2 regions of the Solibacillus sp. FSL W8-0474 genome follow, and region 2 is predicted to be linked to the other one. Evidence: predicted binding sites of a transcription regulator. Region 2 holds the regulator's gene; the other holds the start of a gene.
What was found. The regulator LexA, encoded in region 2, represses DNA repair genes until DNA is damaged. The targets are predictions, from matches to a motif close to CGAACATATGTTCG.
Positions count from the first base shown of each region.

Region 1 (6,900 bases), 1.8 Mb from region 2:
AATATCAAGGCCTTCCCGCAATAAGTTAATGCCGATCAGCACATCATATGTCCCTTTACGAAGCTCCCGGATAATTTCGATCCGTTCCAATGTCTTGATTTCCGAGTGCAAGTATTCGACTTTTAAACCCATTTCTTTTAAATAACTCGATAAATCCTCAGACATTTTCTTTGTTAATGTTGTAATTAATGTCCGTTCATTACGACGGATACGTTCATGAATTTCATCGATTAAATCATCAATCTGTCCTTCAATTGGACGTACATCGATTGTTGGATCAAGCAGCCCTGTTGGACGAATAATTTGCTCCACCATTTCCGGTGTATGCTCCAACTCGTATGGACCAGGTGTTGCAGATACATAAATGGCCTGGCTAACTTTTGACTGGAACTCATCGAACATTAACGGACGGTTGTCAAGTGCTGACGGCAAACGGAAGCCGTGCTCAACTAATACACCTTTACGAGCCTGGTCTCCATTATACATACCACGTACTTGCGGCAAAGTAACATGACTTTCATCCACAACAAGCAAAAAGTCCTTAGGAAAATAATCTAGTAATGTATATGGTGTCGCCCCTGCTTCACGCAATGTCAAATGGCGAGAATAGTTTTCGATGCCTGAGCAAAATCCCATTTCCTTCATCATTTCCAAATCATAATTTGTACGCTGTTCTAAACGCTGTGCCTCCAGTAAACGGTCTTCCGAGCGCAATACTGCAAGGCGCTCCTCCAGTTCTTTTTCAATATTTTCAATGGCTACTTTCATCTTTTCTTCACGGGTAACGAAGTGGGATGCCGGGAAAATCGCTACATGCTGACGGTCTCCCAGAATTTCACCTGTTAATGCATCGACTTCCCGAATCCGGTCAACCTCATCACCGAAAAACTCAACACGAATACAATGCTCGTCTCTAGATGCCGGGAAAATTTCTACAACATCCCCACGCACTCGAAACGTACCACGTGTAAAGTTAATGTCATTTCGTTCATATTGAATGTCGACCAGCTTGCGCAATAGCTGATTACGCTCTAGTTCCATCCCTGTACGAATGGATACAACCATTTCACGATATTCTTCAGGATTACCGAGACCATATATACAGGATACAGAAGCAATTATAATAACATCATCCCGTTCAAACAAAGCAGTTGTGGCCGAGTGACGTAGCTTATCGATTTCTTCATTAATACTTGAATCCTTTTCAATATACGTATCGGTTTGTGGTACATACGCTTCCGGTTGGAAATAGTCATAATAACTTACGAAATATTCAACTGCATTGTCCGGAAAAAACTCCTTGAACTCACTATATAATTGACCTGCAAGTGTTTTATTGTGTGCCATCACGAGCGTTGGCTTATTCACTTCTTTAATTACATTTGAAATTGTAAAGGTTTTACCTGTACCGGTTGCCCCCAGCAATGTCTGATGGCGTTTTCCTTCTTTAAGGCCTTGTACAAGCTGTTTAATCGCTTCCGGCTGGTCACCGGCAGGCTTGTAGGCGGACTGTATTTTATAAGTTTCTGTCATTTTCAGCTTGTCCTTTCTGTCGCTTTTCTTATTCTCTATTTTAACATACCCGTTTTTAATTTACGATAAAATTGCGAACGTATATTCCTATTTTATATTTGAACTCTGAATGGGTAATTTATTGCTTGGAGCGTGAATTTTATTAGAACTTTTTCTGTGGATATTAGAAAAAGTTGGTGACTTATTCGAACTTTACAAAGGGTCATTCGAAAATAGTAACCACTTATTAGAAAAATTATCCTTTTTATTAGAAAATAACCAATTTATTAGAACTTTTATAATTTTATTAGAAAGTTTTTGTAAGATATTAGAAAATTGAACTTCATTTATAATTTCAAACAAAAAAGCCACCTATCATAAGGTGACTTCTTTGTTAAGAAACAGTGAATGCCATTAAATCGTTTAATTCAGTTGAATACTGTTCAAATGCCTGCTCGTTCTTTTGATCTAGCGATGTATCGATAAGTAATTTTAGTTGTTCGATACGTTGCATACGCTGTAATCGACTAATAAATAAATCTAAATAAATTTCATTCAATAACTTCTCCGCTTGATTTTCAGTGGACTGCTGACCTACCGCTTTTAAAAAGTCTGTATAAGAATAATATTTATCCATCGATATCACCTCGACCTCTTTTTTCCATTATAAAGTAAAACACATTTAATTTGCAATATATTCTGAAAAATTATCATATGACCAAATTTTCAGAATATGGTATTGATTTTTTCCATTTATTGTATTATTTTAACTGTATAGTGGAAATTTAAGCGGGTAGGGAATGTTAAAGAAAGGGGATCTAATATGACTAGTAATATACCACAAAATTCAAATTATATTATTTCTAACTCAACTTTTTGTTTAAGTTCCTATCAATATCGGGATAAAATCCATACGATAATATTGGACAAATACGGAAAAGTAACCGCACCTTATAAGCCTTTAAAGCTTGTTCGCAACACATGCAGGTTGCACGGCAGTTCCTATGAAGCAAGCAAATATCAGGCCAGGAAGTTTTTCGGGGAGAATAAACACAAACTGCCGGTTATGGTGGCATACGATTTTGGGGAGCCTTGTGTATTGTTTCCGCTCTTTTCGCCACATTCCCCTCATAATATTTGGATAGCATTAAACTCTGTCATTAATATTAGTGATAAGCGTGATAAAACACGCGTAACTTTTATCGACGGCACAGAGGTTGATTTCGCTATCCATATGAAATCGTTTAACCAACAATACGTACGTGCTGCCATGTTCTATAAACACCTTATTCTAAATCGCCATGCTACGCTGTAACCATCAGCTTTTTGCAAAATAGTCCGCAAGAAGCATCTCGCTATGATTACGAAGGCGAATATTCGAATATCTCCTACACTCCATGACTCCATTAAAATAAAAATGATACTCGGTAAACATATCATCCGTTTCGCCTCTTACTAGACGCATCTGATGAAGTTTAAAATAGTCCTTCGTTTCTTTTAAGTCATGTTTTACCTTGGTACTTACAGCATTAATTAAATGTAAATATGGATTTTTAAATTTAAACGGGCTTTGTTCTACAATTGAATAATCCTTCTCAAGAATTATTAATAACAACGGCAAATAAATTCCTGCTTCATAGTACGGAATCGTTTTAGAAGGAATTTGCACCATAAGAAAACCTCCATTACAAGAACATTTGTTCGTATTTATTTTCACATATTTTTTTATTTTTGACAAGCGGAAAATAATTACCTAGCTTAAATTTTCATTATAATGAAAAGGCTGCGCTAAAAGTCATTTTGACTTTTAACACAGCCTTTCTACGTAATATAATATGGCTCCTACTGTTTGTCAGAGAGGGACATATTAATATGAGATTTTCGAACGTAAATATGCAGTAATGAATAAATCCAAATCCCCGTCCATAACAGCACTTACATTTCCTGTTTCAGCACTTGTACGGTGATCTTTTACCATTGAATATGGGTGGAAAACATATGAACGAATTTGTGAACCCCAACCGATTTCTTTTTGCTCACCACGAATTTCATCCAGCTGTGCCTGCTGCTTTTCAATTTCTAATTGATACAGCTTCGACTTTAACATTTTCATTGCCGCTTCACGGTTTTTAATTTGCGAACGTTCCGCTTGGCATTGTACGACTGTACCAGTTGGTGTATGCGTAATACGAACAGCTGAGTCCGTTGTATTAATATGTTGACCACCTGCACCTGTTGCACGGTACGTATCGATTTTTAAGTCCTCTGTACGCACTTCGATTTCGATTTCATCATTGAATTCCGGCATGATATCACACGATACGAACGATGTATGACGTCGCCCCGAGGAATCAAACGGAGAAATACGCACTAAACGGTGTACCCCTTTTTCCGCCTTTAAATAACCGTAAGCATTATGGCCGGTAATTTGTAAAGTAACCGATTTAATACCCGCTTCATCACCTGGCAAATAGTCAATTGTCGTCACTTTAAAGCCGCGTTTCTCTGCCCAACGTGTATACATACGTAATAGCATTGATCCCCAATCTTGTGATTCCGTACCACCCGCTCCTGGGTGCAGCTCTAAAATGGCATTGTTTTTATCGTATGGTTCTGATAATAGCATTTGTAGTTCAAAGTCTGCCATTTTTGATTGGAATTCGGCTAGTTCTGTACCTAACTCTTCCTGTAATTCTGCATCTGGTTCTTCGCGTAAAAGCTCCAGTGTCATTTCCAGGTTTTCTTGTGTATCAACTAAGTCCTTGAATTCGTTGACAACTGCTTTAATGCCGTTGCTTTCGTTAATGATTGCCTGTGCGCCGTTTTGGTCGTTCCAAAAGTTTGGCTCAAGCATCATTTCGTCCAATTCCTGAATACGTGCCTCTTTGTTTTCTAAGTCAAAGAGACCCCCTGAAGTCCGCTAGTTTTGTAGCTGTATTTTCGAGTGCATTGCGCACATCTGCTAATTCCATCATATATTTTCCTCCGTAGTAAAGCTTTAAAGTTTAGTCCTTTGTAGCCGTTGTCCTCCGTTCCAGGGTGGACGCTTTCCGGGGGCGTGGCCTGAGCCTGTAGTCTCAGGCGTCACGCTATTCCCCCAGGAGTCGCCACCCTTCCACTCCGGCCAACTAGTGTGAACATACAAGAACTTAATTTTTATTGCCTATATAATAATTTTAAACTTATAAAAACAAACCGGGTCATTGAGCATACTTTCAATGACCTCGGTTTTATTGCTTTGTTATTGTCCTACGCCGTGGCAGGATTTGTATTTTTTGCCGCTTCCGCATGGGCATGGGTCGTTGCGTCCGATATTTTCGGCTTTACGTGCCGGCATTTTTTTCGGTTTGGCAGCGCCCTCTTCTTTCGGGTTTACTGCTTGGCCTTTTGCTACTTCTTCACGTTGCAGGTTGCTGCGGATTTCTGCTTTTAATGCATACTTCGCCACATCTTCACGTACTGCTGCGACCATGTCTTCGAACATTGCGAAGCCTTCTTGCTGGTATTCACGCAATGGATCGTTTTGACCGTATGCACGTAGGTGAATCCCTTGACGTAATTGATCCATCGCATCAATATGGTCAATCCATTTCGTATCGATTGAACGGAGTAAAATTACTTTTTCGAATTCACGCATACGCTCTGGCGTCATCGCTTCTTCTTTTTCGTTATAGCGTTCCGTCACTTTTTCAGAGATGAATGCAATCATTTCCTCAGGAGATTTGTTTGCAAGCTGTTCTTTCGTAATATCGCCTTCATCTAGAAGATTTGCAGCGATATAGTCTACTAACGCATCAATTGTCCAAGCATCTTTTTCACCCTGTGTATGAAGGGCTACAGCATTTTCAATCGCCTGCGAAATCATTGATTCCACTAAAGCACGCATATTTTCCGAATCCAACACTTCTTCACGCTCTTTGTAAATTACTTCACGTTGCTGGCGTAGTACATCATCATATTGCAATAGACGTTTACGCGCATCGAAGTTATTTCCTTCAACGCGTTTTTGTGCTGACTCAACAGCTTTTGAAACCATTCCCGATTGAATCGGCTGTGTATCGTCCATACCAAGTCTTGTCATCATCGATTTCATCTTATCAGAACCGAAGCGACGCATTAACTCATCTTCAAGAGAAAGATAGAATTGTGTTACCCCTGGATTCCCTTGACGACCTGAACGACCACGAAGCTGATTATCGATACGACGTGATTCATGGCGCTCTGTACCAATTACCGCCAAACCGCCTACTTCCAATACACCTTCACCCGGTTTAATGTCCGTACCACGACCAGCCATGTTCGTAGCAATCGTAACAGCACCTTTTTGACCGGCATTTAAAATGATTTCTGCTTCACGCTCATGGTTTTTCGCATTTAATACATTATGCGGAATTTTAAACTTCGTTAAATATTTTGAAATGATTTCTGATGTTTCAATCGCTACTGTACCAACTAATACCGGTTGGCCAGCACGATGACGCTCGGCAATATCTTCTGCAACCGCTCTGAACTTGCCTTCCATCGTCGCAAAGATCAGGTCAGGACGGTCATCACGGGCAATTGGTTTATTCGTTGGAATAGCCACAACATTCATATTATAAATATTACGGAATTCCTCTTCCTCTGTTTTCGCTGTACCTGTCATACCAGACAGTTTCTCGTACATACGGAAATAGTTTTGGAACGTAACCGTCGCCATTGTCATCGATTCATTTTGAATATCCAAACCTTCTTTAGCTTCGATCGCCTGGTGAAGACCATCTGAATAGCGACGACCTTTCATTAAACGACCTGTAAAGCCATCAACGATTACGACTTCGCCTTCCTGAACAACATAATCGACATCTTTATGCATCGATGCATGTGCTTTTAAGCTTTGGTTAATCGCATGGTTTAAGCGTACATGAGCTAAATCGAATAAGTTGTCAATGCCAAATGCACGTTCAGCCTTTTCAATCCCTTGCTCTGTCAGTGTTACACCTTTTGTCGATTCTTCATAGTTGTAATCTTCTTCTTGTTTTAACATACGGACGAAGGCATTTGATTGCACATAAAGCTGTGCAGATTTTCCTGCCTGACCCGAAATGATTAACGGTGTTCGGGCTTCATCGATTAAAATCGAGTCAACCTCATCGATTACCGCATAATAGAGTGGTCGCTGTACACGATCTTCTTTATAAAGGACCATATTGTCGCGCAAATAGTCAAAGCCGAGCTCATTGTTCGTCGAATATGTAATATCGGCTGCATATGCTTCACGCTTTTGTTCTTTTGATAGGCTATTCAAGTTCAAGCCTACTGTTAAGCCTAACCAATTATACAGCTCACCCATTTCCGACGCGTCACGGCTTGCTAAATATTCATTCACTGTAACAACATGTACACCTT
Region 1 covers NZ_JBBOQJ010000001.1:754,153-761,052, reverse strand. The annotation lists gene uvrB (excinuclease ABC subunit UvrB) at 1-1,533, opposite strand, end outside; gene NYE67_RS03700 (IDEAL domain-containing protein) at 1,907-2,149, opposite strand; gene NYE67_RS03695 (competence protein ComK) at 2,336-2,827, shown strand; gene NYE67_RS03690 (hypothetical protein) at 2,831-3,184, opposite strand; one part of gene prfB (peptide chain release factor 2) at 3,380-4,411, opposite strand; one part of gene prfB (peptide chain release factor 2) at 4,413-4,484, opposite strand; gene secA (preprotein translocase subunit SecA) at 4,754-6,900, opposite strand, start outside.
Region 1: the regulator LexA is predicted to act here: its motif matches at 1,608-1,621, upstream of uvrB (excinuclease ABC subunit UvrB).

Region 2 (6,900 bases):
TCGAACGGAATGTGTCTAAATATTCCTTGCGCAGTGCCGTACGTTCCTTTGCTAATTCTTCCGTTAACTTTCCTTCTTTTGCTAATTTTGAAAGCTCATTAATTCGAGCTAATTTTTCTTTTGATAACATCTTAATCTCACCTTTCTACATACCAATAATACAAAGGTATAAAAAAAAGACTGGAAGGGCAAGTAAAAACGCTTTGAAAGTAACTACTCTTACAGCGTAAAAACATTGAAATAATAAGGTTTGAGCTAAAAACACGACATAAATTTTACTATGGAATGCAATTAAACTTAAGATTATATTCACTCATTTATTCATCATCGCTATAAAAAACGCTTTTTCTGATGCGTGAAAAATTGGTATCCGATCCGGGAACACTTTCCATGGGAACGACTTGAGTCTGTCGTCTTAGACGTTGGTTCTCCTGCGATTACTCGTCGCAAAATAAATTTCGCTGTTCACGTTGGTGTCGGCCCCTTCCCTTCAACCAATTTAAATGTTTTTATACATATTATGCTCACTACAGAGCCTTTCTACTTAAGTCCTAGTCGCCTCATCTAAAATAAATGCAAATTTTTCGGTATTGTCATCTGCTTCAATACTAATTCCAAATACAGTAACCGCATCATTCTTAACTTCAACATCAGTAAGCTTGTTAGTCATCCTTTCAAAAACCTTAGAATTCATTTTAATTTTTTTTACGTGCTTACCTTGTGAATTTAAATAGTCCAGATCTTTACGAATTTGTTCTAATAATACGTCCAAAATTTCTCCTCCTAATACTTTAATACCTTCTGATTCATATCATTCCACAAACTAAATAAATCATAATAAAAAGCCACGCTCAAATGAACGTGACTCTTCTGTAATACTTTAGTTAATTTTTATAATTGCTATAGAATTCCTGTAATTGTGTTGCGATATCTTAAGGACAATTTTAATCTTCAAAATGCTCCATATATTCAATATATCGTCTATGTACTGTTGCTTTACTAATGGGTATACCCAAGCCTGATATGGTAGTGGCTATTTCAGCAAACGTTAAGCCTTTTTGACGGAGCTGAACAATTTCTTCAACTGGTACATCCTTTCGTTCGCGACCTTCAATATTCCCACGGTTTTTTAAATTATTTTGGGGTTGATACCCGTTTTCTACTGCTCGACGCATTCCCCGACGAATTTTAGCATTGTGCATACGTCGCTGATACTCTTCAACTACAGCCAATATTTCAAGCAGCATCGTATCCATCTCATTTAACACTACAGGACCAGCATCATTCAATGTATAAACAGTCGCTTCGTATTTTTGTAATAGATGGAGAACTGCCATTCTTGCATTCCCTCGCCCTAAACGAGTTTCGTCCTGAACAAATAATGCTTTGATCTTATTTTCCCTCATATAATCGAGCATATCCAGTAATCCATCACGTTCCACGTCATAGCCGCTATGTTGATCCGTAAAAATCTCTACTTCTTTAAAACCGAATGCTCTTGCATATTTCGTAAGTTCCTCTTGCTGGCGCTGCAACGATGTTTCTTGCGCACTTTTTTCGGTACTGACTCGGCAATAAATTACTGCTTTAGTTTTTTTCATTATTATCTCTCGCTACCTTAATTGTCGACACATCGGATGATTCATTCAACTGAACAATATATTGGGCTTCCTTTTCAACTGGTACAACCAATATTTGTCCTGAAACAACTTTTCCATCTCGTAGGCCGTTTTCTTTTTTCACTTTGTTTATCCAATCATGCGTTGCCATTTTACCACGATAATGGTCTGCAAGCGACCATAAAGTATCTCCTTGTTCGATAGATACTTGTTCGTATAATTCTATATTATTGTCTTTATGGAATATTAATACCAATAATAGAATAGAAAACATGAGAAACATTGATGTGAAGCTGTTTAACTTAATTTTTTTCATAATAAAAACCCCTCTTTTCGAATATACGTTCGGAATGTTTGTTCCCATAATAATACGAACATATGTTTTTGTCAACCGTTTTTTCGAACTTATGTTTGCATTCGTGTTCGCATACTGCTATACTTACACTAAGAAAAATAGCATGATAAAGAGGTGAGTTAGTTGACACAAAAAATTTCCAAGCGACAAGAAGCTATTCTAACTTTTATAAAAGAGGAAGTTCGTTCAAAAGGCTATCCGCCTTCAGTTCGTGAAATTGGAGAGGCAGTAGGTTTAGCTTCTAGTTCAACTGTCCACGGGCATTTAGCTCGATTAGAAAGTAAAGGGCTTATACGTCGCGACCCTACTAAACCGCGTGCCATTGAAATTTTAGATCAAGAAGAGCTACCAATAGCTAAGCAAGGTGTAATTCACGTACCATTAATCGGTAAAGTTACAGCTGGTTTACCTATTTCAGCTATTGAAGATATCCAAGAATATTTCCCGCTGCCCGATGCATATGGATCATCAGAAGATGAGTTATTTATGCTTGAAATAATGGGTGAATCAATGATTGAAGCAGGCATATTAAATGGGGATTACGTTATCGTCAAGAAAACTTCTACTGCAAGCAATGGAGAAATTGTTGTTGCAATGACCGAAGAAGATGAGGCGACTGTGAAGCGTTTCTACAAAGAAAAAACTCATTTCCGTCTACAACCTGAAAACAGTTCAATGGAGCCGATTATTGTTAATCAAGTATCAATTTTAGGTAAAGTAGTAGGGCTATATCGAAATATTCATTAATTAAAAGCTTGCCATTCTAATAGAATCGGCAAGCTTTTTCTTTTTCAAACAAAAAACCCAGCCGAAATCGACTGGGTCCTCCTTTATTTTTTACATGCATTTATAAAACTACTAAATAAACGTTGTGCATAAATATCACCGTTTGGTGCCAACTCTTCAGGGTGCCACTGTACAGCCACACAATATGGATGGGATTCGTGCTCTATTCCCTCAATTATACCGTCTTTTGCAACAGCCGATGTGATCAGACCTTTCCCTAATTTCCCTACTGATTGGTGATGGAAAGTATTCACACGAAATGATTCTTCTCCAAAAATCGCTTTAAACTTTGGTGTTTTCACATCAACAGTGTGGGCTAATTCTCCGCGCTTGGATGGTTGCTTATGTTGGACTATATTTTCTACCTGTGATGGAATATCCTGAATAATCGTACCTCCAAAGGCTACATTCAAAATCTGCTGTCCTCGGCAAATACCTAGAATGGGCATTTGTCTTTTAAATGCTTCATTCATTAATAAAAGATCACTGTCATCACGCTTTCGTACTACACTCCCGATATTACGATGCGGCTCTTCATTAAATAATAACGGATCGATATCCGCACCACCAATTAATACAATACCATCAACAATATCCAATAAAGCCTCAACATTGCCTTTCGTCGCATTCGGAATACAAATCGGAATTCCCCCTGCTTGTTCAATTGATGTTAAATAGACATTATTAATATCCATTTTCTTGTCAAAGTCATACATCGTTAATCCAATAATCGGCTTCATTTTCTATCCCCTTAAAGTTAAAAAATAATTCAAATATTTTAAATTATACTATTATATCGCCTTAAATGACTACAAAAATTTACAAATAAAGGGGCTGCTAAATGCAGACCCTGTTTGACTATACAATTTCAAGTTGTTTTATAAAATATTCCTTAATTTCTTTCCAATTATGGACGCGTGTATATCCTTCTTCTGCCCGATTGTATGGCATTGAATACAATAGTCCTGTTCCTTTAAATGCCGCAAGTTGTCTTGGACTGTCGTCAATTAAATAATCGGTATGTATAACTGCTTTATTTCCGCAAAATACAATATTTTGTGTTTTGATGAATGGAAAATGCTTGATTAGCCAATCATATTTGGCTGTGAATGATCCCGGTACATCCATTGCAGCAGTAGCTATAAAGATTTCATAATGCTCCTGCAGCTCCTGAATGACTTCAATTGCATCGTCATCCAGTAAGTCCAAATCACGGAAATAATCTGGCTCATTTAATAGTGCAAATAGTTTCTTCGCATCTTCACGTGGTAAATCACGCTGCGTAGTTAATAAAAATTCCTCGTCCGTAAAGGAAGTGCCAAAATTCTCATTGTAAGTAATACGTAACTTAGAATAAAAGTCAGCTAAAACCTGGTCCATATCAATCGCAATACTTTTCTTCATATAATTTCCTCCTTGAAATTTCTAATTTAAGTTTATACAATTATATCGTGAAATAACAAGGTATTACTCTCTACAACTAACAACGAACATATTTGCGTTTAAATCCGATACGCCCTTTTTCAACTTGCTTTACAATTTCTGCATACGCGTTTACTTTTCCAGGCTTTTTCCCTTTATGCTTAATTTCTACCTCACCAATATCCTCTGCAATTTGCAACGCCTCATTATGTAATGGCTTAAAAGAAATACCGACAGTCATTACAAAGTTATTCATCGCAACTTGTGTACGTGGTGGTACTCGGTGGATATTTTGTTTTACCTGTTCAAGCATTTCCTTCATTTTCTGAACTGAGAACTCCTCATCTTTTCTATTACCGAGGAGCCAGCAATAACAATGCCAGCCAGCAGACATTTTCAGCTCTTCTCCACTTGCAATCCATTTATCGCTTACTTGTTGGGCAATTTCAGATTCCGCTAATGTAACTGCAACAATATAATCAGATATCATATAAAAATAGGCTTGCTCAATCCATCGATTATAATCTGCTTCCGACATTGCTTTTGAATCTGCGATGATTCCGGCAAAATACATCGCATCATAGTTGCCAGTTGCATATAATTGTTCCGCAAGTTCCTGGTCTATTTTGATTTGCTTAACATATGGTTTCATCGAGCCAATCGTTACACCAAATAGCGGTTCCTTTGCTCCGTTAGACATGTAAATTTTTTTCGTTCGTTCTTTTCCTAATTTTTCTAGTTCATGTATTATCATATTGAAATCCATATTAATCTGCTCCTTTAATCTGGATGTAAAACGGTTTTTTTTCCCTTATATATATCATCTGCAATTAAATGTACATAATAACCATTGTATAGTTTTTACACTTCACGAGTATGTAATATGAATTCAAGATAACAGATAAAAATCCCTTTTATCATTTAAAAGTAAATATATTCCATAGAATAATAAAACAACCTCTGAACAGAATAAATTCAGGAGGTGATATTCATGAAAAACAAAAACATGAATACTGAATTTGGGATGGAAACAGACGTTAACAAGGTTATTAAGCAAAACCAGCAGGCTGAAGCTATAAAGCAGCAAGCTTCTGGTCAATTCGCTAATAACGGTTTACAAAAAAGCCCTAGTTCAATGAACGCGGAATTTGGAATGGAGACCAATGTGAACCAAGTTAAAAAGCAAAACCAACAAGCTGAAGCTAAAAAGCAACAAGCTTCCGGCTTATTTGCTAATAGTGGTTTACAAAAGAAACTTAGTTCAATAAACGCGGAGTTTGGAATGGAAACAGATGTAAGCCAAGTCAAAAAGCAAAACCAACAAGCTGAAGCCAAAAAGCAGCAAGCTTCTGGATTATTTGCAAAGAATCGTTCCCAAAACGGTAAATAATTGAATATCATCCCCATACCGGCAATTAATATTGCCGGTTTTTCTCCTTAAAAAAGAAAAAAAGCGTTGGGACAAAACGCCCCAACACTACTATTAGTACATCTTCATATATTGATCGCGTTCCCACTGATGAACAGTTGAACGGTACATATCAAACTCGATTTCTTTTGCTTCTTTAAAGTTTGCATAAATGTGGTTGCCTAATGCTTTTTGCACAACCTCGTCTTTTGAAAGTAATGTTAACGCGTCGTCTAATGCTGCTGGTAAATTATCGATACCGTTTGCTTTACGCTCTTCTTCGTTCATTACATAAATGTTACGGTTAATTGCTGGTGGTGGAGTTAACTTTCTACGAATACCTTCCAAACCAGCCTCTAAAATAACTGCCATCGCTAAATATGGGTTTGCCGATGGATCCACTGAACGAACTTCTATACGTGTTGAAACTCCACGAGAAGAAGGAATACGGATAAGCGGAGAACGGTTTTGCGCTGACCATGCTACATAACATGGCGCTTCATAGCCCGGTACTAAACGTTTATAAGAGTTAACTGTTGGGTTTGTAATCGCTGTAAAACCTTGTACGTGCTCAAGTATACCTGCCATAAACTGCATTGCCGATTCAGATAGACCTAATTCAGTAGATTGATCATAAAAAGCATTCTCTTTTCCTTTAAATAAAGAAACGTTAAAGTGCATTCCTGATCCAGCTTCACCGAATAAAGGTTTTGGCATGAATGTAGCATGTAAGCCATGCTTACGAGCAATTGTTTTAACAACTAATTTGAATGTTTGAATATTGTCACAAGCAGTAATGGCATCTGCATATTTAAAGTCAATTTCATGTTGGCCAGGTGCAACTTCATGATGTGAAGCTTCAATTTCAAAGCCCATTTCTTCTAACTCTAACACGATGTCACGGCGGCAATTTTCACCAAGGTCTGTAGGTGCTAAGTCGAAGTAGCCACCATGGTCATTTACTTCAAGACTTGGTTCACCTTTTGAATCTAATTTAAATAGGAAAAATTCTGGTTCAGGTCCTAAGTTGAAGTTAGTGTAACCTAACTCTTCCATTTCCTTCAAAACACGCTTTAAGTTATTACGTGGATCACCCGCAAATGGAGTACCGTCTGGATTATAAATATCGCAGATGAATCGCGCTACTTTCCCTTTTTCGGCAGTCCATGGGAAGATCATAAATGAATCATAATCTGGGTATAAGTACATATCAGATTCTTCAATACGTACAAAACCTTCGATTGAAGAGCCATCAAACATCATTTTGTTATCCAACGCTTTATCTAGTTGGCTTACTGGAATCTCTACGT
Region 2 covers NZ_JBBOQJ010000001.1:2,548,894-2,555,793, forward strand. The annotation lists gene NYE67_RS12855 (DUF896 domain-containing protein) at 1-130, opposite strand, end outside; gene NYE67_RS12860 (lactate dehydrogenase) at 545-772, opposite strand; gene NYE67_RS12865 (YneB family resolvase-like protein) at 945-1,601, opposite strand; gene yneA (cell division suppressor protein YneA) at 1,588-1,935, opposite strand; gene lexA (transcriptional repressor LexA) at 2,098-2,721, shown strand; gene NYE67_RS12880 (gamma-glutamyl-gamma-aminobutyrate hydrolase family protein) at 2,805-3,500, opposite strand; gene NYE67_RS12885 (5' nucleotidase, NT5C type) at 3,619-4,164, opposite strand; gene NYE67_RS12890 (DNA alkylation repair protein) at 4,241-4,948, opposite strand; gene NYE67_RS12895 (gamma-type small acid-soluble spore protein) at 5,174-5,572, shown strand; gene glnA (type I glutamate--ammonia ligase) at 5,666-6,900, opposite strand, start outside.